Regions from separate parts of the Leclercia adecarboxylata genome, predicted to be linked through region 1. Evidence: predicted binding sites of a transcription regulator. Region 1 holds the regulator's gene; each other region holds the start of a gene.

What was found. The regulator PurR, encoded in region 1, represses purine synthesis genes. The targets are predictions, from matches to a motif close to CANGCAAACGTTTGCNTG.
Region 2: FHN83_RS19615 (amino acid aminotransferase) is a predicted target of PurR. The motif match lies at 2,252-2,269, and genes of this name have one in related genera.
Region 3: gcvT (glycine cleavage system aminomethyltransferase GcvT) is a predicted target of PurR. The motif match lies at 3,148-3,165, and genes of this name have one in related genera.
Region 4: purT (formate-dependent phosphoribosylglycinamide formyltransferase) is a predicted target of PurR. The motif match lies at 2,199-2,216, and genes of this name have one in related genera.

Annotation. Positions count from the first base shown of each region.
Region 1 is NZ_CP040889.1:4,148,641-4,153,864, reverse strand. Features, by position in the region: gene sodB (superoxide dismutase [Fe]) at 85-666, shown strand; gene FHN83_RS21550 (MFS transporter) at 705-1,871, opposite strand; gene cydH (cytochrome bd-I accessory subunit CydH) at 2,036-2,125, opposite strand; gene purR (HTH-type transcriptional repressor PurR) at 2,421-3,446, shown strand; gene punR (DNA-binding transcriptional activator PunR) at 3,452-4,375, opposite strand; gene punC (purine nucleoside transporter PunC) at 4,491-5,224, shown strand, end outside.
Region 2 is NZ_CP040889.1:3,752,770-3,757,993, reverse strand. Features, by position in the region: gene asnS (asparagine--tRNA ligase) at 1-462, shown strand, start outside; gene FHN83_RS19620 (porin) at 1,069-2,148, shown strand; gene FHN83_RS19615 (amino acid aminotransferase) at 2,333-3,523, shown strand; gene FHN83_RS19610 (MBL fold metallo-hydrolase) at 3,644-4,291, opposite strand; gene FHN83_RS19605 (YcbK family protein) at 4,310-4,858, opposite strand; gene ldtD (L,D-transpeptidase) at 5,037-5,224, opposite strand, start outside.
Region 3 is NZ_CP040889.1:1,160,891-1,166,114, forward strand. Features, by position in the region: gene gcvP (aminomethyl-transferring glycine dehydrogenase) at 1-1,427, opposite strand, end outside; gene gcvH (glycine cleavage system protein GcvH) at 1,551-1,940, opposite strand; gene gcvT (glycine cleavage system aminomethyltransferase GcvT) at 1,964-3,058, opposite strand; gene ubiI (FAD-dependent 2-octaprenylphenol hydroxylase) at 3,487-4,689, opposite strand; gene ubiH (2-octaprenyl-6-methoxyphenyl hydroxylase) at 4,702-5,224, opposite strand, start outside.
Region 4 is NZ_CP040889.1:6,039-11,262, forward strand. Features, by position in the region: gene ptrB (oligopeptidase B) at 1-925, opposite strand, end outside; gene FHN83_RS01810 (tellurite resistance TerB family protein) at 1,016-1,666, opposite strand; gene yebF (protein YebF) at 1,754-2,101, opposite strand; gene purT (formate-dependent phosphoribosylglycinamide formyltransferase) at 2,250-3,428, shown strand; gene FHN83_RS01825 (bifunctional 4-hydroxy-2-oxoglutarate aldolase/2-dehydro-3-deoxy-phosphogluconate aldolase) at 3,504-4,145, opposite strand; gene edd (phosphogluconate dehydratase) at 4,185-5,224, opposite strand, start outside.

The sequences.
Region 1 (5,224 bases):
CTTTTGCATACCCTTTCAATTTGCTACTCTACCCTTACATTCAATATGGTTATTGAATGGATCACTATAATAAGGAGAGAAGCAATGTCGTTTGAATTACCTGCATTACCGTATGCAAAAGACGCCCTGGCCCCGCATATTTCTGCGGAGACCCTGGAATACCACTACGGCAAACACCACCAGACCTACGTTACCAACCTGAACAACCTTATCGCCGGTACCGCCTTTGAAGGGAAAACCCTGGAAGAGATCGTGCGCAGCTCCGAGGGCGGCGTATTCAACAACGCCGCACAGGTATGGAACCACACCTTCTACTGGCACTGCCTGGCACCACAGGCCGGTGGCGAACCGACCGGTGAACTGGCAGATGCCATCACCGCTACCTTCGGCAGCTTTGCAGAGTTTAAGGCGAAGTTTACCGACGCGGCGGTGAAGAACTTTGGCGCAGGCTGGACCTGGCTGGTAAAAGAGGCGGACGGCAAACTGGCCATCGTTTCTACTTCCAACGCGGGCACGCCGTTGACCAGCAACGCCACCCCGCTGTTAACGGTGGATGTTTGGGAGCACGCGTACTACATCGATTACCGCAATGCGCGCCCGAACTATCTTGAGCACTTCTGGGCGCTGGTAAACTGGGCGTTTGTTGCGAAGAACTTCGCGGCGTAACAAAAAAAGCAGAAGGCCCGGCCTTCTGCTTTTCTGTTTTATTCGGTAGCACACACCGGATCAGGTTGTTTTCTGTCAGCAGTCAGCACCAGCAGAAGCCCCAGCGCCGCAATGATGGCCCCCATCACCGGAACGAAGCTGTAACCCAGTCCGCCCGAGATCACCGCCCCACCGGCCGCCGCCCCCAGCGCATTCCCGAGGTTAAACGCCCCGATATTCACGGAAGAGGATAACCCCGGCGCATCGCTCGCTACACGCATCACGCGCATCTGCAGCGGTGGTACTACCGCAAAGGTCGCCATTCCCCACACCACCATCGCAAATGCCGCGCCCACTTCGTTACGCGCCAGCCACGGGATCGCCAGCATGATGACGATCAGCAGCAGTAAAAACCCCTTCAGGGTGCCGCTCACGGAGCGGTCCGCCAGCTTGCCGCCGAGGAAGTTGCCAAGCGAGAAACCGACGCCAATCAGCACCAGCATCGCGGTGACAAAGGCAGGCGTGGCGTTGTTAATGTCATGCAGGACCGGTGCAATGTAGGTGTAGAGCGTAAACATCGCCCCGGCACCGAGCACGGTAGTCAGCAAGGCCGAGAGCACCTGCGGGCGCATCAGCACCGCCAGCTCTTTGCGCACTTCCGGCTTTTCGCCCGCCCCGCCCGCTGGCAGAGAGAAGAACAGTGCGATCATCGAGACCACGCCGAGCAGCGCGGTTGCGAGGAATGACATGCGCCAGCCGATCGCTTCGCCCATCCAGGTCGCGGCAGGGACGCCGCCGATGTTGGCGATGGTCAGCCCCATAAACATGGTTGCCACGGCGCTGGCCTGTTTGTGCTTCGGCACCACGCTTGCGGCCACCACAGACCCGAGGCCAAAGAAGGCGCCGTGGTTGAGGCTGGTCAGAATGCGCGACAGCAGCAGGGTGGTGTAATCCGGGGAGAGCGCCGAGAGAACGTTACCGACGGTAAAGATCGCCATCAGGAAGATCAGCGCGTTACGGCGACCGCGGTGCGACAGCAGCAGGGTCATCAGCGGCGCCCCCACCATCACGCCGATGGCGTAGGCGCTGATCAGCATGCCTGCCGCGGGAATAGAAACATCCACACCCCGGGCAATCACCGGTAACAGCCCCATCGGGGAAAACTCGGTGGTGCCGATACCAAACGCACCAATGGCCAGGGCCAGCAGCGGAAAATTGATTCTCATACTTCAACTCCAGACACCGTGTCGTCAGGCGACACAGAACAATGAAGGCGAAAGCATGACATCAATCACAAAAAATGAGAAGTTAACAATTTGGCAAAAGATTTTTGCAGGGAGCGTAACAATAAAGGAAGGGAGACGAGGGAGCGGTGACTCCCTCGCGAGGATCAGTGCAGCGCAGCAGTCAGACCGCTTGCTACGATCAGACCCAGAACAATAATGGTGGTAACCAGCGAAAACTTAAGATCGGTACTCATCAATTTTTCTCCTTTTAATCACCCCATGAAGAGTGAGCTTGCTCATTTTTGCACAGTTCAGGGTAAAAATCTTGCGGGAATTAGGTTGATATCCATTTTTACTCTTCCCCTTTTGGTCAAGATCAGACAAAATTCCACGCTAAATTTATTAGCGTACCGGCCATTGACCCCCTCCTGACGTCCTGTGTCGTTTTCCCGGCGTACCGCAATTCAAATTGCGCAATTAGGGCGAGTGAAGGCAAACGTTTACCTATTGGTTTTTCAGGAGCTTAGATATGGTCTGGAGTGACATCTGATGGCAACAATTAAAGACGTAGCGAAACGCGCAAACGTTTCCACTACAACCGTATCACATGTTATTAACAAAACCCGCTTTGTGGCGGAAGAGACGCGTAACAACGTCTGGGCAGCGATCAAAGAGCTGCACTACTCTCCCAGCGCCGTGGCCCGCAGTCTGAAGGTGAATCACACCAAATCGATCGGCCTGCTGGCGACCAGCAGCGAAGCCCCCTACTTCGCAGAAATTATTGAAGCGGTAGAGAAAAACTGCTTCCAGAAAGGCTATACCCTGATCCTCGGCAACGCCTGGAACAGCCTCGAGAAGCAGCGGGCCTACCTGTCAATGATGGCGCAAAAGCGTGTCGACGGCCTGCTGGTGATGTGCTCCGAATATCCGGAGCCCCTGCTGACGATGCTGGAAGAGTATCGCAATATTCCGATGGTGGTGATGGACTGGGGCGAAGCGAAAGCCGACTTCACCGACTCGGTGATCGATAACGCCTTTGAAGGCGGCTATATGGCCGGACGTTATCTGATTGAACGCGGTCACCGCGACATCGGCGTTATTCCGGGGGCGCTGGAGCGCAATACCGGTGCCGGGCGTCTGGCCGGTTTTATGAAAGCGATGGAAGAAGCGTTAATCACGGTGCCGGAAAACTGGATCGTGCAGGGCGACTTTGAGCCAGAGTCCGGCTATCGCGCCATGCAGCAGATCCTCTCCCAGAGCCCGCGTCCGACCGCTATTTTCTGCGGCGGCGACATTATGGCGATGGGCGCCCTGTGCGCCGCCGATGAAATGGGTCTGCGCGTGCCGCAGGACGTTTCGCTGATCGGCTATGATAACGTGCGCAACGCCCGGTTCTTCACCCCGGCGCTGACCACTATCCACCAGCCAAAAGATTCGCTGGGGGAGACGGCCTTCAACATGCTGCTCGACCGTATCGTCAACAAGCGCGAAGAGTCGCAGTCCATTGAAGTGCATCCGCGTTTGATCGAACGCCGCTCCGTCGCCGATGGCCCGTTCCGCGACTACCGCCGTTGATCCCCTCAGGGAGCCAGCACCTCTGGCTCCCGCAGCCACTCCCTGTTCATCGTTTCACTGTCCCCCAGATAATCCAGCAGCCACGCCAGCGCCGGTGACATATCGTTTTGTTGCCAGGTCAGGCAGCAGGCCGCATCCGGGAACGGGTTCTCCAGCGTCAGTTCCACCCATTTGCCGCTGTCGATCCACGGGCGGGCAAAATGCACCGGCACCATCCCCACGCACAGTCCGGCCGAGAGGCAGGTTGCCGCCGACTCCCAGTCCGGGGTGACGATCCGCCGCTGGTTGTCCAGCAGCCAGGTGATGCGTTTTGGCAGCGAGCGGGAGGTGTCTTCCCGCACCAGCGACGGCCAGTTGCGCAGGGTATCATCGCTGAGCGGGTCGGGAAGCGCGGCCAGCGGATGATGGCTCGCCACCACGCAGATCCAGCTCAGCATGCCCATATCGCGAAAAGCGTAGCGTCCCCCCACCGGGATCGCCTGGGTCGCGCCGATGGCCATCTCCACCCTGCCGTCCGCCAGCGCATCCCACACGCCGTTAAAGACCTCCTGGGAGACCCGCAGCTCGACGTCAGAGAAGTGACGGTAAAAATCGACAATCATCTGGCGGGTGCGCTCGGGGCGAACGATGTTGTCCACCGCAATGGAGATGTGCCCGCGCCAGCCGTTGGCGATCTGCTGGCACTGTTCGCGGGTGATCTGCATTTTTTTGATAACAGAGCGCCCCTCCTTCAGAAACCACATGCCGGCCGGGGTGAGCTCCACGTCGCGATGGCGCCGTTCAAACAGCGGCACCGCCAGCCACTCCTCAAGCTGACGCACCGTATAGCTGATCGCCGAGGGAACGCGGTGCAGCTCCTGGGCCGCGCCGCTGAAACTGCCGTTACGCGCCACGGCGTCCACCACTTCAAGGGAATATTCAGACCACATTTTCTGCCTGCAAAAAATTTGAATGCAACCGCCAAATATTAGCGTTTCACAAGCGGGATTGCACTGCCTACACTCAGCGGCTACCTAAACCTGCACCCATAAGGACAATAAAACAATGCAACCCAGGAAAGGATTTTTAGTCTGGCTTGGCGGCCTGAGCGTACTGGGCTTCCTCGCCACCGATATGTATCTGCCTGCCTTCTCGATCATGCAGGAAGATCTGCAAACCCCGGCGGCCGCCATCAGCGCCAGCCTGAGCCTCTTCCTTGCGGGCTTTGCTTTCGCGCAGCTGCTGTGGGGACCGATGTCCGACCGCTTCGGGCGTAAGCCGGTTCTGCTGACCGGTTTAGCCATCTTCGCGCTGGGCTGTCTGGGCATGCTGTGGGTACGCGATGCCACCTGGCTGCTGGTGCTGCGCTTTATCCAGGCGGTAGGCGTCTGCGCGGCGGCGGTCACCTGGCAGGCGCTGGTGACGGACTACTACCCGGCGACGCGGACCAACCGGATTTTCGCCACCATCATGCCGCTGGTGGGGCTGTCACCGGCCCTGGCACCGCTGCTCGGCAGCTGGATCCTCGCCCATTTCAGCTGGCAGGCCATTTTTGCCGTGCTGTTTGCCATCACCCTGGTGCTGATGATCCCGGCCTTTTTCCTGAAACCGGTCGCGGCAAAAGCGGATCGGCCTGAGTCCCGCGTCACCTTCTTCACCCTGCTCCGCTCGCGTGTTTATCGCGGTAACGTGCTGATCTACGCCGCCTGTTCCGCCAGCTTCTTCGCCTGGCTGACCGGCTCGCCGTTTATCCTCAGCGAGATGGGCTACAGCCCGGCAGCGATCGGCCTGAGCTACGT
Region 2 (5,224 bases), 400 kb from region 1:
ACCGATGCGGTGACCATCCTCGAAAACTGCGGTCAGCAGTTCGAGAACCCGGTTTACTGGGGCGTTGATCTCTCCTCCGAGCACGAACGCTACCTGGCCGAGAAGCACTTCAAGGCGCCGGTTGTCGTGAAAAACTATCCGAAAGACATTAAGGCGTTCTACATGCGCCTTAACGAAGACGGCAAAACCGTTGCCGCGATGGACGTGCTCGCCCCGGGCATCGGTGAAATCATCGGTGGTTCTCAGCGTGAAGAGCGTCTGGACGTACTGGATGCGCGTATGGCTGAAATGGGCCTCAACAAAGAGGACTACTGGTGGTATCGCGACTTACGTCGTTACGGCACCGTGCCGCACTCCGGTTTCGGGCTCGGCTTTGAGCGTCTGATTGCCTATGTTACCGGTGTTCAGAACGTGCGTGATGTGATTCCATTCCCGCGCACCCCGCGCAACGCAACGTTCTAATCCCTCACTACACAATGGCCAGCTAATGCTGGCCATTATTTTATTCTGCACTGTCAACTTATGTCAGTCGAAAGTCAGCGTCTTTAAAGTGCAACCCCGCCAGATCCTCTCCAGTGTTACGCTTTATTTCCATGAAACATCTTTGAACACAAAATAAACCCTATTCTTATTGCGCCTAATACTTATCTCAAGCATTAGCACACTTTTTGTGCAAAATCCCGGCTATCCAGATGTCTATTTCCAAAGATAAGAAAAATAGTGCGCTAATGCTTCGGATCATAAAAAAAGTTATTATCTAAATTTAAGATAAGCAATTCATATAGATAGAATTAGTGAAGCTTTAATTTTAGCCATTCAACTCTGAACTTTGAGGTCCCTCACAAAGCTCCTTAAAATTCACATTTAGTTACACATATTTTCTTATTGTAACCGATTCTTGATGTTTGTAGCACTTTCAGAGTAGCGAAACGTTTATTTGAATGGAAAGATGCCTGTCAGATACATAAAGACACCAAACTCTCATCAATAGTTCCGGAAATATTTATTGACAGAATTTATTGACGGCAGTGGCGAGTGTCATAAAAAAACCAATGAGGGTAATAAATAATGATGAAGCGCAATATCCTGGCAGTGGTTATCCCTGCCCTGCTGGTAGCCGGTGCAGCTAACGCAGCAGAAATCTATAACAAAAACGGTAACAAGCTGGACTTCTATGGTAAAGCAGTAGGCGAACACCAGTGGACCACCAACGGTGATTCCGATAACGGTGACACCACCTATGCGCGTATCGGCTTCAAAGGTGAAACTCAGATTAATGACCAACTGGCCGGTTATGGTCAGTGGGAATACAACATGGACGCTTCCGCTCAGGAAGGCGCTCAGGGTACTAAAACCCGTCTGGCATTCGCAGGCCTGAAAGCCGGTGAGATTGGTTCATTCGATTATGGTCGTAACTACGGCGTGTTCTATGATGCGCTGGCTTCAACCGATATGTTCGTTATCTGGGTCGGCGACTCCCTGGCTGCAACCGACAACTTCATGACTGGACGTAGCACCGGTCTGGCTACCTACCGTAACTCTGACTTCTTCGGTCTGGTTGATGGCCTGGCGCTGGGTCTGCAGTACCAGGGTAAAAACGAATCTGGCCACACCACCAGCCGTCAGAACGGCGACGGCGGCAGCTACTCTCTGGGCTATGACTTCGCTGAAGGTTTCAACGTAACCGCAGCCTACTCTAACTCAGACCGCTCTACTGCGCAGAGTGCAGACGGTAAAGGCGAACGTGCTGAAGGCTGGGCAACCTCCCTGAAGTATGATGCAAACAACCTGTACGCAGCGGTAATGTACGGCGAATCTCAGAACATGACCCGTGAAAATGACGGCGAATTCGCTAACAAAACTCAGAACTTCGAAGCTGTGGTTCAGTACCAGTTCGACTTCGGTCTGCGTCCATCCGTGGGCTACGTACAGTCCAAAGGTAAAGATCTGACCGCTCGTAACGGTTTCAGCGGCGGCGATGCTGACCTGGTTAAATACGTAGAAGTGGGTACCTGGTACTACTTCAACAAGAACATGAACGTGTACGCTGCGTACCGCTTCAACCTGCTGGATGACAACAACTACGCTGAAGCAACTGGCCTGTCTACCGACGACCATGCGGGTGTAGGTATCGTTTACCAGTTCTAATCAGTACACCACTTTGTTATATGTCTAAAAAACAGGGCTTCGGCCCTGTTTTTTTATGCCTGAAAGCTAAAAATGGCGACTTTTGAAAAGCCGCACGCTTTTTGTAGCAAACGGTTGGCATTTTGTAGAACTATCGTTAACCTGATAGCGGATTTCACTTCCGTAACCACAATGGAACTTCGTCATGTTTGAGAACATTACCGCCGCCCCTGCCGACCCTATTCTGGGCCTGGCCGATCTGTTTCGTGCCGATGACCGCCCTGGAAAAATTAACCTGGGTATTGGTGTCTATAAAGATGAGACCGGCAAGACCCCGGTACTGACCAGCGTTAAAAAGGCTGAGCAGTATCTGCTGGAAAATGAAAATACCAAAAACTACCTCGGCATCGATGGTATTCCGGAATTTGGCCGTTGCACGCAGGAACTGCTGTTCGGCAAAGGCAGCGCGATTGTCAGCGATAAACGTGCCCGCACGGCGCAGACCCCTGGCGGTACTGGCGCACTGCGTGTGGCGGCGGATTTCCTCGCTAAAAATACCGGCGTTAAAACCGTGTGGGTGAGCAACCCGAGCTGGCCGAACCACAAGAGCGTCTTTAACTCTGCGGGTCTGGAAGTGCGTGAATATGCTTATTACGATGCGGCGAACCACTCCCTGGATTTCGACGGCCTGCTGTCCAGCCTGAGCGAAGCCCAGGCGGGCGATGTAGTTCTGTTCCACGGCTGCTGCCATAACCCAACCGGCATCGATCCTACGCTTGAGCAGTGGGAACAGCTGGCGAAGCTCTCCGTTGAAAAAGGCTGGCTGCCGCTGTTCGACTTCGCTTACCAGGGCTTTGCCCGTGGTCTGGAAGAGGATGCTGAAGGTCTGCGCGCCTTTGCAGCAGTCCATAAAGAGCTGATTGTTGCCAGCTCCTACTCCAAGAACTTCGGTCTGTACAACGAACGTGTAGGCGCCTGTACGCTGGTCGCTTCCGATGAGCAGACCGTTGACCGTGCGTTCAGCCAGATGAAATCCGTTATTCGTGCCAACTACTCTAACCCACCGGCTCACGGTGCGTCTGTGGTTGCGACCATCCTCAGCAATGACGCCCTGCGCGCCATCTGGGAACAGGAACTGAACGATATGCGCCAGCGCATCCAGCGCATGCGTCAGCTGTTCGTGAACACCCTGGCGGAAAAAGGCGCGGATCGCGACTTCAGCTTTATCATCAAGCAGAACGGCATGTTCTCATTCAGCGGCCTGACCAAAGAGCAGGTTCTGCGTCTGCGCGAAGAGTTTGGCGTGTACGCGGTGGCATCAGGTCGTGTGAACGTGGCGGGTATGACGCCAGATAACATGGCGCCACTGTGCGAAGCGATTGTCGCGGTGCTGTAAAAACTGTGTCGGGTGGCGCTATCGCTTACCCGACCTACAAAAGATCACCCTGGCCCGTGCAAGCGTTAGCGCCGCCGGGCAAAAAAAAGCCTGCTCAAAGCAGGCTTTTTCAATTCTTCTTTACCAGACCGGCATTTCATCCTGCAGGAACGGGTTGTGCAGCCGTTCGTAGCCCAGCGTCGACATTGGGCCGTGGCCGGAGATAAAGGTGACATCATCGCCCAGCGGTAATAATTTCTCTTTAATTGAGCGAATCAGCTGACCATGATCCCCACGCGGGAAATCACTGCGCCCTACACCGCCTTTGAAGATCACGTCGCCGGAAATCAGCAGACGCGACTGGTCATCAAAGAAGACGATGTGGCCAGGCGTATGGCCCGGGCAATGCAAGACCTGTAGCGTCACATTACCTACGTTTACGCTCTCGCCTTCATTCAGCCAGCGATCCGGGGTCAGCGGCAGACATTCATCAAGACCAAACATGCGGCTTTGGGCCGGTAATCCCTGCAGCCAGAACTCATCTTCTTTTTCCGGGCCAATCACCGGCACGCCATAGTGCTGCGCCAGTTCAGCCGCTGCGCCTACGTGATCGAGATGGCCGTGGGTCAGCAGGATCTGCATTAAAGTCACGCCAGCGGCAGCGACTTCCTGTTTGATCTTCTCTGCATCGCCACCGGGATCGACCAGGGCTGCCAGTTTGGTTTGTTCACACCAGATAAGCGAACAGTTCTGGGAAAACGCGGTGACCGGAATAATACGATAGTTCATACTGCTCCTGATTTGTTATTACCAGTGCCGCAATGGCCCGGTATCAATATGCACAAAGTTGCTACGTGGGTAATATCCTACACCACCTGCGCGCATAGATAACGCAGCTTTGCGAACATTGGCTAACGAAACGCCTTCAATATGAAAATCCATCGCCTGCCCTTTGGTGTGATAGCTTTTTTTCGCTACACCGCGGCTGTGGGCGCGTAATTCATTATTGGTATCAAGAGAGCGATAACCGGAAATGAGCTGTACGGGTTTGCGGGTGCCCAGCAAACCCTGCAGGCGGTAAAGCTGATCGAATAATCCTGGATCGATGGCTTTGACTTTATTAGCGCGGAAATCACGGAAGAAATGATTCAGCTTGGCTAATTCGTCCTGAATATAGCCCCGACCATCAAAAAACTCGGCTTTTATTGACTCACCTGTATGCAGGTTATTTAGCGTCAAAATGCGTGGTCGAGGGGTAGAGAGCGTGGCAAATGATGGCGTGGGTAAGATGGCCGCGCCCAGCGCAAGGCCACCTAACGCCAATAACTTACGGCGATTTGCGTCGAATTTGTCCATGGTAATCAGGTCTACAGGTCAATGTTATCGTATAGATGCTTTACAGCGCACGAAGGGCACATTACCGGGCAAACCTGTCATCGTCAAGGCACCACAACCCAGGAAATACGGGGCTTGCAGCCGCAATGCCCCGTTTATTTTTCCACTCAGGCTACCAGAATTGTCCGAACTTCTTCATTTACCTGATTAATTGTTCTGCTTTGGTCAGGATTTGTGTGTTAGACCGGGCAGTCTCATCATAATTGTAAATATCTGTACGATACTGGGTCCGGCCATCCTTGCCAACGAAGGCGGTCAGATAGTACAGATTAACCGGAATATTCTGGCGGATATTCACATATCGCGTGTCGCCCTGCTTCAGCGCGT
Region 3 (5,224 bases), 2.1 Mb from region 1:
TGGGTCAGGATCGCATCGTCACGCAGCATGCTCTGCTGGATGGAGCGGCTGTCGTGCGCCACCTCTTTATCAAGCGCGTCCACATTCAGGCCGTGGTCGTCACCCAGCAGGACGTTGAACAGCACCTGCACATCGTCACGGGTGGTGGTTTCATCCAGGGTGATGCTGACCGCATTCAGGATGTCGCTGCGCAGGTTGATCTCAGCTGCTTCAGCGCGTGCCAGCACGGTCGCTTTGTCGGCCACTTCAACGCACAGGGTGTCGAAGAAGTGCGCATGACGCAGTTTTTGACCTTTCTGCTGCAGGCCGCAGGCCAGAATATCGGCCAGGCGATGAATACGGCCGGCGATACGCTTCAGGCCAGCCGGGCCATGATAGACGGCATACAGGCTGGCGATGTTGGCCAGCAGTACCTGAGAGGTACAGATATTGGAGTTCGCTTTCTCACGGCGGATGTGCTGCTCGCGAGTCTGCATCGCCATGCGCAGGGCGGTGTTACCGGCCGCATCTTTCGATACGCCGATAATACGACCTGGCATGGAGCGCTTGAATTCATCTTTTGCGGCGAAGAAGGCCGCGTGTGGACCGCCGTAACCCATCGGCACGCCGAAGCGCTGCGCAGAGCCGAAGACGATGTCCGCACCCTGTTTACCCGGGGCGGTTAACAGCACCAGCGCCATGAAATCGGCCGCCACGCTGACGACAACTTTGCGCGCTTTCAGCCCGGCAATCAGCGTACTGTAGTCATGCACTTCACCGGTGGTGCCAACCTGCTGCAACAGCACGCCGAACACATCCTGGTGATCCAGCACTTTATCGGCATCATCAACAATCACCTCAAAGCCAAACGTCTCTGCACGGGTACGCACCACGTCCAGGGTTTGCGGGTGAACGTCGGCCGCGACGAAGAAGCGGTTTGCGCCTTTCAGCTTGCTGACGCGTTTTGCCATGGCCATGGCTTCTGCAGCGGCGGTGGCTTCATCCAGCAGCGAAGCCGAGGCGATGTCGAGACCGGTCAGATCCAGCGTGACCTGCTGGAAATTGAGCAGCGCTTCCAGACGCCCCTGAGACACTTCCGGCTGATAAGGGGTATAGGCTGTGTACCAGCCCGGGTTTTCCAGCATGTTACGCAGGATCACCGGCGGTAACTGCACGTTGGTGTAGCCCATGCCAATGTAAGACTTAAAGCGCTTGTTCAGGCTGGCAATGCCTTTCAGTTCCGCCAGCGCGGCGTATTCAGTGGTCGATTCCCCCACCTGCGGCGGCGTGGCGAGCTGAATATCCTTTGGCACAATCTGGCCGATCAAGGCGTTGAGCGAATCCGCGCCAACCGTCTTCAGCATCTCCTGCTGTTGCTGAGCATCCGGCCCAATGTGACGTTCAATGAAGGCGCCACGGTTTTCAAGCTGGCTTAAAGTCTGTGTCATGAGCGATGGTTCCTGAAACGTGCAGTGAATCGTAGTTGTCTGTAACTCTGTTACCCGGTGGCGCTAACGCTTACCGGGCCTACGTTGTCTCGCCTCTCCCTGAATGGGAGAGGGAGAAAACGCTTATTCGTCTTCTAACAGTGCTTCATAGGCTGTTGCATCCAGCAGGGCGGCAACTTCCGCTTCGTCGCTGGCTTTGATTTTGAAGATCCAGCCTTCGCCGTAAGGCTCGCTGTTGACCAGCTCCGGTGAGTCGCTCAGCGCGTCGTTAACCGCCACGATTTCGCCGCCGACCGGAGCATAGATGTCAGATGCCGCTTTTACGGACTCGGCTACCGCGCAGTCGTCGCCTGCGGTGACGGTCGCGCCCACTTCCGGCAGATCCACAAAGACCATGTCACCTAACAGCTCCTGAGCATGTTCGGTGATCCCAACGGTATAAGTGCCGTCGGCTTCTTTGCGCAGCCACTCATGTTCTTTGCTGTATTTCAGTTCTGCTGGCACATTGCTCATTGAATTTCTCCTGATAAAAATAATTAGGCGACCGGTTTACCGGCGCGAACAAAAATCGGTTTGGTCACGCGGACCGGCATTTCGCGGTTGCGGATCTGCACCACGGCAGTCTCGCCAATGCCCGCCGGAACACGCGCCAGAGCAATACTGTAACCCAGCGTCGGAGAGAAGGTGCCGCTGGTGATAATGCCTTCGCAGTGGTTGCCGTTCGCATCGGTGAAACGTACCGGCAGCTCGCCGCGCAGGACGCCTTTTTCGGTCATCACCAGGCCAACCAGCTGTTCGGTGCCCTTCTCGCGCTGCATTTCCAGCGCTTCACGGCCGATAAAGTCGCGATCGGCAGGTTCCCAGGCGATGGTCCAGCCCATGTTGGCCGCCAGCGGAGAGACGCCTTCGTCCATCTCCTGACCGTATAAATTCATACCGGCTTCCAGACGCAGCGTATCGCGCGCGCCGAGCCCCGCCGGTTTAACGCCCGCTTCCACCAGCGCACGCCAGAAATCGGCCGCTTTTTCGTTCGGCATCGCAATTTCATAGCCCGCTTCACCGGTGTAGCCGGTGGTCGCCACAAACAGATCGCCCGTCTGCACGCCAAAGAACGGCTTCATGCCTTCGGTGGCTTGACGCTGCTCATCGCTGAACAGGGAGGCCGCTTTTGCCTGCGCATTTGGACCCTGCACCGCGATCAGCGACAGATCGTCACGCACGGTGATGTCGATGGCGTAGGGTTCTGCGTGTTGGGTGATCCAGGAGAGGTCTTTTTCGCGGGTGGCGGAGTTGACAACGAGGCGGAAGAAATCATCAGAGAGGTAATAGACAATCAGGTCGTCAATCACGCCGCCGGAGGCATTCAGCATGCCGGAGTAGAGCGCTTTACCCGGCTTCGTGAGCTTAGCCACGTCGTTTGCCAGCAGATAGCGTAAAAACTCCCGGGTGCGGCTGCCGTGGAGATCGACAATGGTCATGTGAGAGACGTCGAACATACCGGCATCGGTGCGCACCGCATGATGCTCATCAATCTGCGAACCATAATGCAGCGGCATCATCCAGCCATGGAAATCGACCATGCGTGCACCGCACAGGGTGTGTTGTTCGTACAAAGGCGTCTGTTGAGCCATCTTATCCTCGTTGAATGAGCAGGGCTGTCTTGCGTTTCAAGGTGAAAAAATCACCACAAAACCCGGCATCGGCATCGCTCCCGGACGCCGACGCAAACGTTCTCTTTCCTCTGAACTTACCACCGAAAAGGGTGGTTAACCATAAGGTAAAATGGGTCATCACATTAGCTTATGGTCAAAAAAGCCAACAAAGCGTACAGAGTTATTCACTATAAAGATGCGAAACGCCCCGCACAAAAGCAAAGTCAACAGCCTGGAGTTGAGCACAGGATGATATTTACTGCGGAAAAACGCGCGGAATTTCCGTAACATAAAAACAGCCAGATTAGATAATCTAATGCGAAAAAGTCAGTGAAATTAGATTATTTCAAACGAGGGGAATTTCCCGGCCCACAGGCCGGGAGAAGAAAGTGTGATGGGGGTCTGGTTTACTGAAGCCAGTCCGGCAGATCGTTAAGCCCCATCGCCTGACGCAGAAGTTGAGGTTTAACGCCTGGAAGGGTATCAGCCAGTTTCAGGCCGAGGTCGCGCAGCAGTTTTTTCGCCGGGTTCGCCCCGGCAAACAGTTCGCGGAACCCCTGCATACCTGCCAGCATCATTGCCGCGCTGTGTTTGCGGCTGCGCTCGTAGCGACGCAGATAAAGGTGCTGACCAATATCCTTGCCTTCGCGATGCAGTCGGCGCAGTTCGTCCACCAGTTCGGCGGCATCCATAAAGCCCAGGTTTACGCCCTGCCCGGCCAGCGGATGAATGGTATGCGCCGCGTCGCCCACCAGCGCCAGACGATGCGCGGCAAACTGGCGCGCATAGCGGCCGGTCAACGGAAATACCTGACGCTCGCTTTCGACGGAGCACAGCCCCAGCCGGTTATCAAACGCCACGCACAAAGCCTGATTGAACTCCTCGGCTGACGCCTCCTGCATCTGCTGGGCCTTCTCGGGCGCCAGCGACCAGACGATCGAACAGAGATGCGGATCGCTGAGCGGCAGGAAGGCCAGAATGCCGTCATTGTGGAAGATCTGCCGGGCCACGGCCTGATGCGGCTCCGCCGTGCGAATAGTGGCGACCAGGGCATGGTGACGATAGTCCCAGTACGTTAGCGGAATGTCGGCTTTATTTCGCAGCCAGGAGTTTGCGCCATCGGCCCCCACCACCAGGCGAGCGGTGAGCATGTCTCCGCTTTGCAGGGTAATAAAGGCGTCGTTTTCACCCCAGGCGACCTGCTGCAGCGCAGCAGGCGCAATCAGCGTAACATCGCTGCACTGCTGCGCTTTCTGCCACAGAGCATGGTGGATGACCGCATTTTCAATGATATGCCCGAGATGGCTGTAGCCCATGCTCTCGTCATCAAACGCGATATGCCCGAAGCTGTCTTTATCCCACACTTCCATCCCGTGATAACAGCTGGCGCGTTGGGCGATAATCTCCGACCAGACGCCGACGCGGGTCAGCAGCTTTTCACTGGCGGCGTTGATCGTCGAGACGCGTAGCTCAGGCGGCGCGTCGGGAGCGACAGGCTGCGGCTGCTTCTGCTCCAGCACCGCCACGCGCAGACCGCTGCCCTGCAAGCCGCAGGCCAGCGCCAGTCCTACCATTCCGCCACCGACAATGGCGACATCAACATTCTGCACTTTGTTTACTCCTTAGCGAGCGACCCAACCAAGCGTCCTCTGTGCCAGCACATCTCGTGCCGGAATGAATAGTTCCATCGCCATCAACCCTGCGTTACGGCCCGCCACCAGCGGTGCCCAGCGATTGGCAAACAGATGCACCAGCCCATCGGTTACGCCGATGGTGGCCTCTTTATCGGCCTGGCGTCGTTTCTGGTAATGGCATAAGACCGGGTAGGCACCGCAATCCTGCTGTTGCGCAAACGCCTGGGCCAGCGTTTCGGCCAGGGTCATGACATCGCGCAGTCCGAGATTAAAGCCCTGCCCGGCGATGGGGTGTAACGTCTGGGCCGCATTGCCCACCAGCGCGACGCGATGGGAGACAGACTGCGACGCCGTGGTTAACGCCAGGGGATAAAACGCCCGCTTGCCGGCATGGGTGATACGTCCCAGCCGCCAGCCAAAGGCTTTTTGCAGTTCGGTACAGAAGCGTTCATCAGACCAGCTCTGCACCTCATCCGCACTCTCCAGGGGATGGCACCAGACCAGCGAACTG
Region 4 (5,224 bases), 970 kb from region 1:
GCACTTCCCATTTGCGTTCATCGCGCACCTTGGTTTTGTAGAGGCCAAAGTTTTTGCCTTCCCGGTTGGAGCGCAGATAGAAGGTGTGCTGGAAGTGATCGAGACTGTACTCGTGATCCTTGCGCCGCGGCATAAAGCACAGCGGCTGGGCGTCCGGCAGTTCGGCATCCAGCAGCAGCACTTCGGTGGTGGTGGCGCTGGCAAGGAAGATAATCACATAGTGTTTTGAGGTGGTCTTATGCAGGCTGACGTAAAAGGTTTCGTCTTTCTCCTCATACACCAGTTCGTCGCTTTTCGACGGCGTGCCCACCGTGTGCCGCCAGACCTGATAAGGGTGCAGGGTGGTGGCGTGCTTTTTGATGTAGTAGATCGTTTCGGAATCGTTGGCCCAGATAAAGTCGGGTGAGACGTTATCAAGCATCTCCGGGAACCAGTTCCCGGTCTCGAGATTGCGAAAACGCAGGCCATACTGCCGTCGGGAGAGGTAATCTTCGGCCAGTGCCATAGTGGCGTTATCCGGCGATACCGCCATTCCGCCCAGGGTATAAAACTCGCTGTGCGCCGCGCGCTGGTTCGCATCCAGCAGCGTCTCCCAGTCCTCCCACTCGGCGCAGAGTACCGACTGGCGCTGATAGATGGCGTATTCGTTACCGGGTTCATAAACGTGCCGGTAACGATAGCCATTTCGACTCCAGGGGGCTGAGACGTCACGCTGCGGGACGCGTTCGACCATTTCACCAAGCAGGCGATCCTGCAGCGCCTGCTGCGTCGCCATGACCCTGCGGCCATAGTCGTTTTCCGCGTGGAGGTAGTCCAGCACCTCCGGCTGCGAGCGGGTGTCGTCCCGCAACCAGTAATAGTTGTCGATACGCGTGTCACCGTGCGCGGTGAGAGCGTGCGGTATGCGTTGGGCTTTAGGTGGCATGGCGGTATGATTCTTTTACGTTTAACACCCTATAAGGTTGGCAAAACATGCGCACGATGCAAGCGAAACGGTGCTGACAGGGGTAAAAAACTAGCCGGGTAGCGCTTGTTTTTGCTGGCGAATATCCTGCTCAATCCCTTCCCGCACGTCCGCCGGGATTTTCAGCGCATCGCCCAGCGCATTGAGATAGCTGCGCTCCATAAAGTGATCGATATCGATGGCTGCACAGCTCAGGAAGTAGAGTTCCAGGGCCTCCTCTTCATTCTGGATCCCCTGAGCCAGACGCGCAGGATCGAGCGGTTGTTCGATGGCGCGCGCCACCAGCGCCCTGCCCTGCTCCTCCACGCCCGCTTCCCGCAGCTGCTGTTCAATGGCGGCCCGCTCCTGGTCGTCGATATGGCCGTCACTCTTGGCGGCAAAGACCAGCGCCAGGATCAGCCTTTCGGTGCGCACGTCCAGCGGCGAGGCCTGCTGTCCAAACTGTGGCTCGTCCTGGTGCGCGCTGCGTATTCTGTCTTTGTACTTGTTCCACAGCACGGTACCGGCAATGGCACCACCGCCGGCAAGCAGGGCACCGGTGCCGTATTTGCTGAATAACTTACGCGAGGATTTATTCGCCACCAGCAGCCCGGCGAGGCCGCCAAGCGCGCCCGGCGTCAGCATTTTGCTTAAGCCTTCACCGGACGATGACGACCCTTTCTGCCCGAGCAGAGACTGTAGTTGATTCAACCAGTTTGACATGTTTACCCTCACTAAACGGTGGATGAATTTCTCAGCGTAAGCGAGGGGATGTCAGGAAATGTCTGCGTCAGCAAAAGAAGCGAAAATTCATCTCTTCGACGACAAATACTGCGCGCTGCCCGCTTTACAGTCGATCTTAACCTGATAGTGAATATCGGTATTTTTGCCGCGCACCGTCAGCGGTACCGTCCAATGGTCGTTCTCCCCTTTCACCTGCTTAGGATTGATCCAGGCGACCGGATCGGCCTGGCCCAGCGTTTTCTGATCGTCCGCCCAGCGCACAATGCGGTTTTGCAGATAATCCCGCTTCACGCTGGCGGCAATCCCTTCGGCATCCTGACCTTCGCAGGCCGGAAATTTCACGGTTTTTTCATCTGCAGCCTGGGCCGTCAGGCTGGCGGCCAGCAGTGCTATCGCTACCCCTGTTTTGTTCATCATGCTCTCCTGTTTTGGTTCAACAAAAGCATGGTCGAAAAATGGCGCGATGCAAATAACCGCCTGTCAGCCTGATGGATTTTCGCAACACAAGACAGACGCAAACGTTTTCGTTTATACTGCGCGCAACTTTTTCAGGGGAATTATTATGACTCGTTTAGGAACTGCGCTGCGTCCGGCAGCGACGCGTGTGATGCTGCTGGGCTCGGGTGAACTGGGCAAAGAGGTGGCCATTGAGTGCCAGCGTCTGGGTGTCGAAGTGATCGCCGTTGACCGCTATGCCGATGCGCCAGCGATGCACGTTGCTCACCGCTCACACGTCATTAATATGCTAGATGGCGATGCCCTGCGCGCCCTGATCGCCAAAGAGCAGCCGCACTTTGTGGTGCCGGAAATCGAAGCTATCGCCACCGACACCCTGCTGGCGCTGGAAGCTGAAGGCCAGCGCGTGGTGCCCTGCGCCCGCGCCGCGAAGCTGACCATGAACCGGGAAGGTATTCGTCGTCTGGCGGCGGAAGAGCTGGCTCTGCCCACCTCAAGCTACCGTTTCGCCGACAGCAAAGCTGATTTTCTGCAGGCCGTCGCCGAAATTGGCTACCCGTGCATCATTAAGCCGGTGATGAGCTCCTCCGGTAAAGGGCAGAGCTTTGTGCGCAGCCCAGAGCAGCTGGATAAAGCCTGGGATTACGCCCAACAGGGCGGCCGCGCCGGGGCCGGACGCGTGATCGTTGAGGGGGTGGTGAAGTTTGATTTTGAGATCACCCTCCTGACCGTCAGCGCCGTCGATGGCGTCCATTTCTGCGATCCTATTGGTCATCGCCAGGAAGATGGCGACTACCGTGAATCCTGGCAGCCGCAGCAGATGAGCCCGCTGGCCCGGGAACGGGCCGAGGAGATCTCCCGCAAAGTGGTGCTGGCCCTGGGCGGCCACGGCCTGTTTGGCGTGGAGCTGTTCGTCTGCGGTGACGAGGTGATCTTCAGCGAAGTCTCTCCGCGTCCGCACGACACCGGTATGGTGACCTTAATTTCGCAGGATCTCTCTGAGTTTGCCCTGCACGTTCGTGCTTTCCTCGGCCTGCCGGTCGGCGGCGTGCGTCAGTACGGCCCGGCGGCGTCGGCGGTGATCCTGCCGCAGCTGACCAGCCAGAACGTCACCTTTGATAACGTCGATGCCGCAGTGGGCGCAGGCCTGCAGCTGCGTCTGTTCGGTAAGCCGGAGATCGAGGGCTCGCGTCGTCTGGGCGTGGCGCTGGCAACGGCCGACAGCGTAGAAGACGCCGTTGAGCGGGCAAAAAAAGCCGCCGCCAGCGTGCAGGTTGCAGGATAAAAAAACGGGCCGCCTGGCCCGTTTTTATTGGCGTAGGCCGGGTAAGGCGAAGCCGCCACCCGGCAAAACAAAACCTTACTGCTGCGCGCCTTCTACCGCTTCGCGCGCCAGCTTGGTGATGCGATCCCAGTCGCCCGCTTCCATCGCGTCCGCCGGAACCAGCCAGGAGCCGCCGATGCACAGCACGCTCTTCAGCGCCAGGTAGTCACGGTAGTTCGCCGGAGAGATACCGCCAGTCGGGCAGAAACGGACGTTAGCGAACGGACCTGCGATAGCCTGCAGCGCTTTGGTGCCGCCGTTGGCTTCCGCCGGGAAGAATTTGAACTCCTGCAGGCCGTAGTCCAGACCCAGCATCAGCTCAGACACGGTGCTGATGCCCGGGATCAGCGGGATAGAGCCTTCGGTAGCGGCTTTCAGCAGAGGCTCGGTCAGGCCCGGGCTGATGGCGAACTGCGCACCGGCTTCGGTCACTTCAGCCAGCTGCTGCGGGTTCAGGACGGTGCCTGCACCGATGATCGCTTCCGGTACTTCTTTGGCGATGGCGCGAATGGCATCCATTGCACAGGCAGTACGCAGCGTGACTTCCAGTACGCGTACACCGCCCGCAACCAGCGCTTTCGCCATCGGGACTGCGTGTTCCAGCTTATTAATCACGATAACCGGCACTACCGGGCCAGTTTTCAGGATTGCTTCTGCACTTGTATTCCAGTTTTTCATCAGAGTTTTTCTCTCGCCAGATCGATAATTCTTGTCGTCTTAAAACGTAATACAGGTCGCGCCCTGTTCTGCACCCGAGAAGTTCTCGCGTAACGCGCTGAACATTTCGCGTCCCGTTCCCACGCGCGATGCGCTCAGGTCAGGAATATGCGGCTTACGTGCGGCCAGTACCGCCTCATCCACCAGTAAGGTCAACTCGCCTGTCTGACCGTTAACGCGGATGATATCGCCATCGTACACTTTCGCCAGCAGTCCACCGTCATAAGCTTCCGGGGTGACGTGGATGGCGGAAGGCACTTTACCCGATGCACCGGAGAGGCGTCCATCGGTAACTAACGCAATTTTGAAACGGCGGTCCAATAATACACCAAGTGGCGGCATTAGTTTATGTAATTCTGGCATTCCGTTCGCTTTGGGTCCCTGATGACGGACAACAACGACGCAATCTTTGTCCAGCAGACCGGCTTCAAAGGCTGGCAGCACGTCATGCTGGCTTTCGAAAACAACCGCCGGGGCTTCAATAACCTGATTTTCCACAGGAACCGCAGAAGTCTTCATCACCGCACGGCCCAGGTTGCCGTTCAGCACTTTGGTGCCGCCGTGGTGGGAGAAGGGCTTGTCAAAGGTGGCTATTACGCTGTCATCCAGCGAGGCCTGCGCCCCTTCGCGCCAGTCCAGCTCGCCGTCGTTCAGCCACGGCTCTAAGGTGTAGCGTTTCAGGCCGAAACCGGCCACAGTGTTAACATCTTCATGCAGCAGGCCGCCTTTCATCAGCTCACGCATCAGCACCGGGACGCCGCCCGCGGCCTGGAAATGGTTGATATCGGCCGGGCCATTCGGATACAGACGGGTCATCAGCGGAACCACTTCAGACAGGTCAGAGAAATCATCCCAGTTGATCTGGATCCCGGCCGCACGCGCCATCGCCACCATGTGCATGGTGTGGTTCGTAGAGCCGCCCGTCGCCAGCAGGGCCACGATACCGTTCACCACCACTTTCTCGTCGACCATTTTACCGAGCGGCATCCACTCGTTGCCGTTACCGGTCAGACGGGTCACCTGGCGGGCAGCGGCTGCGG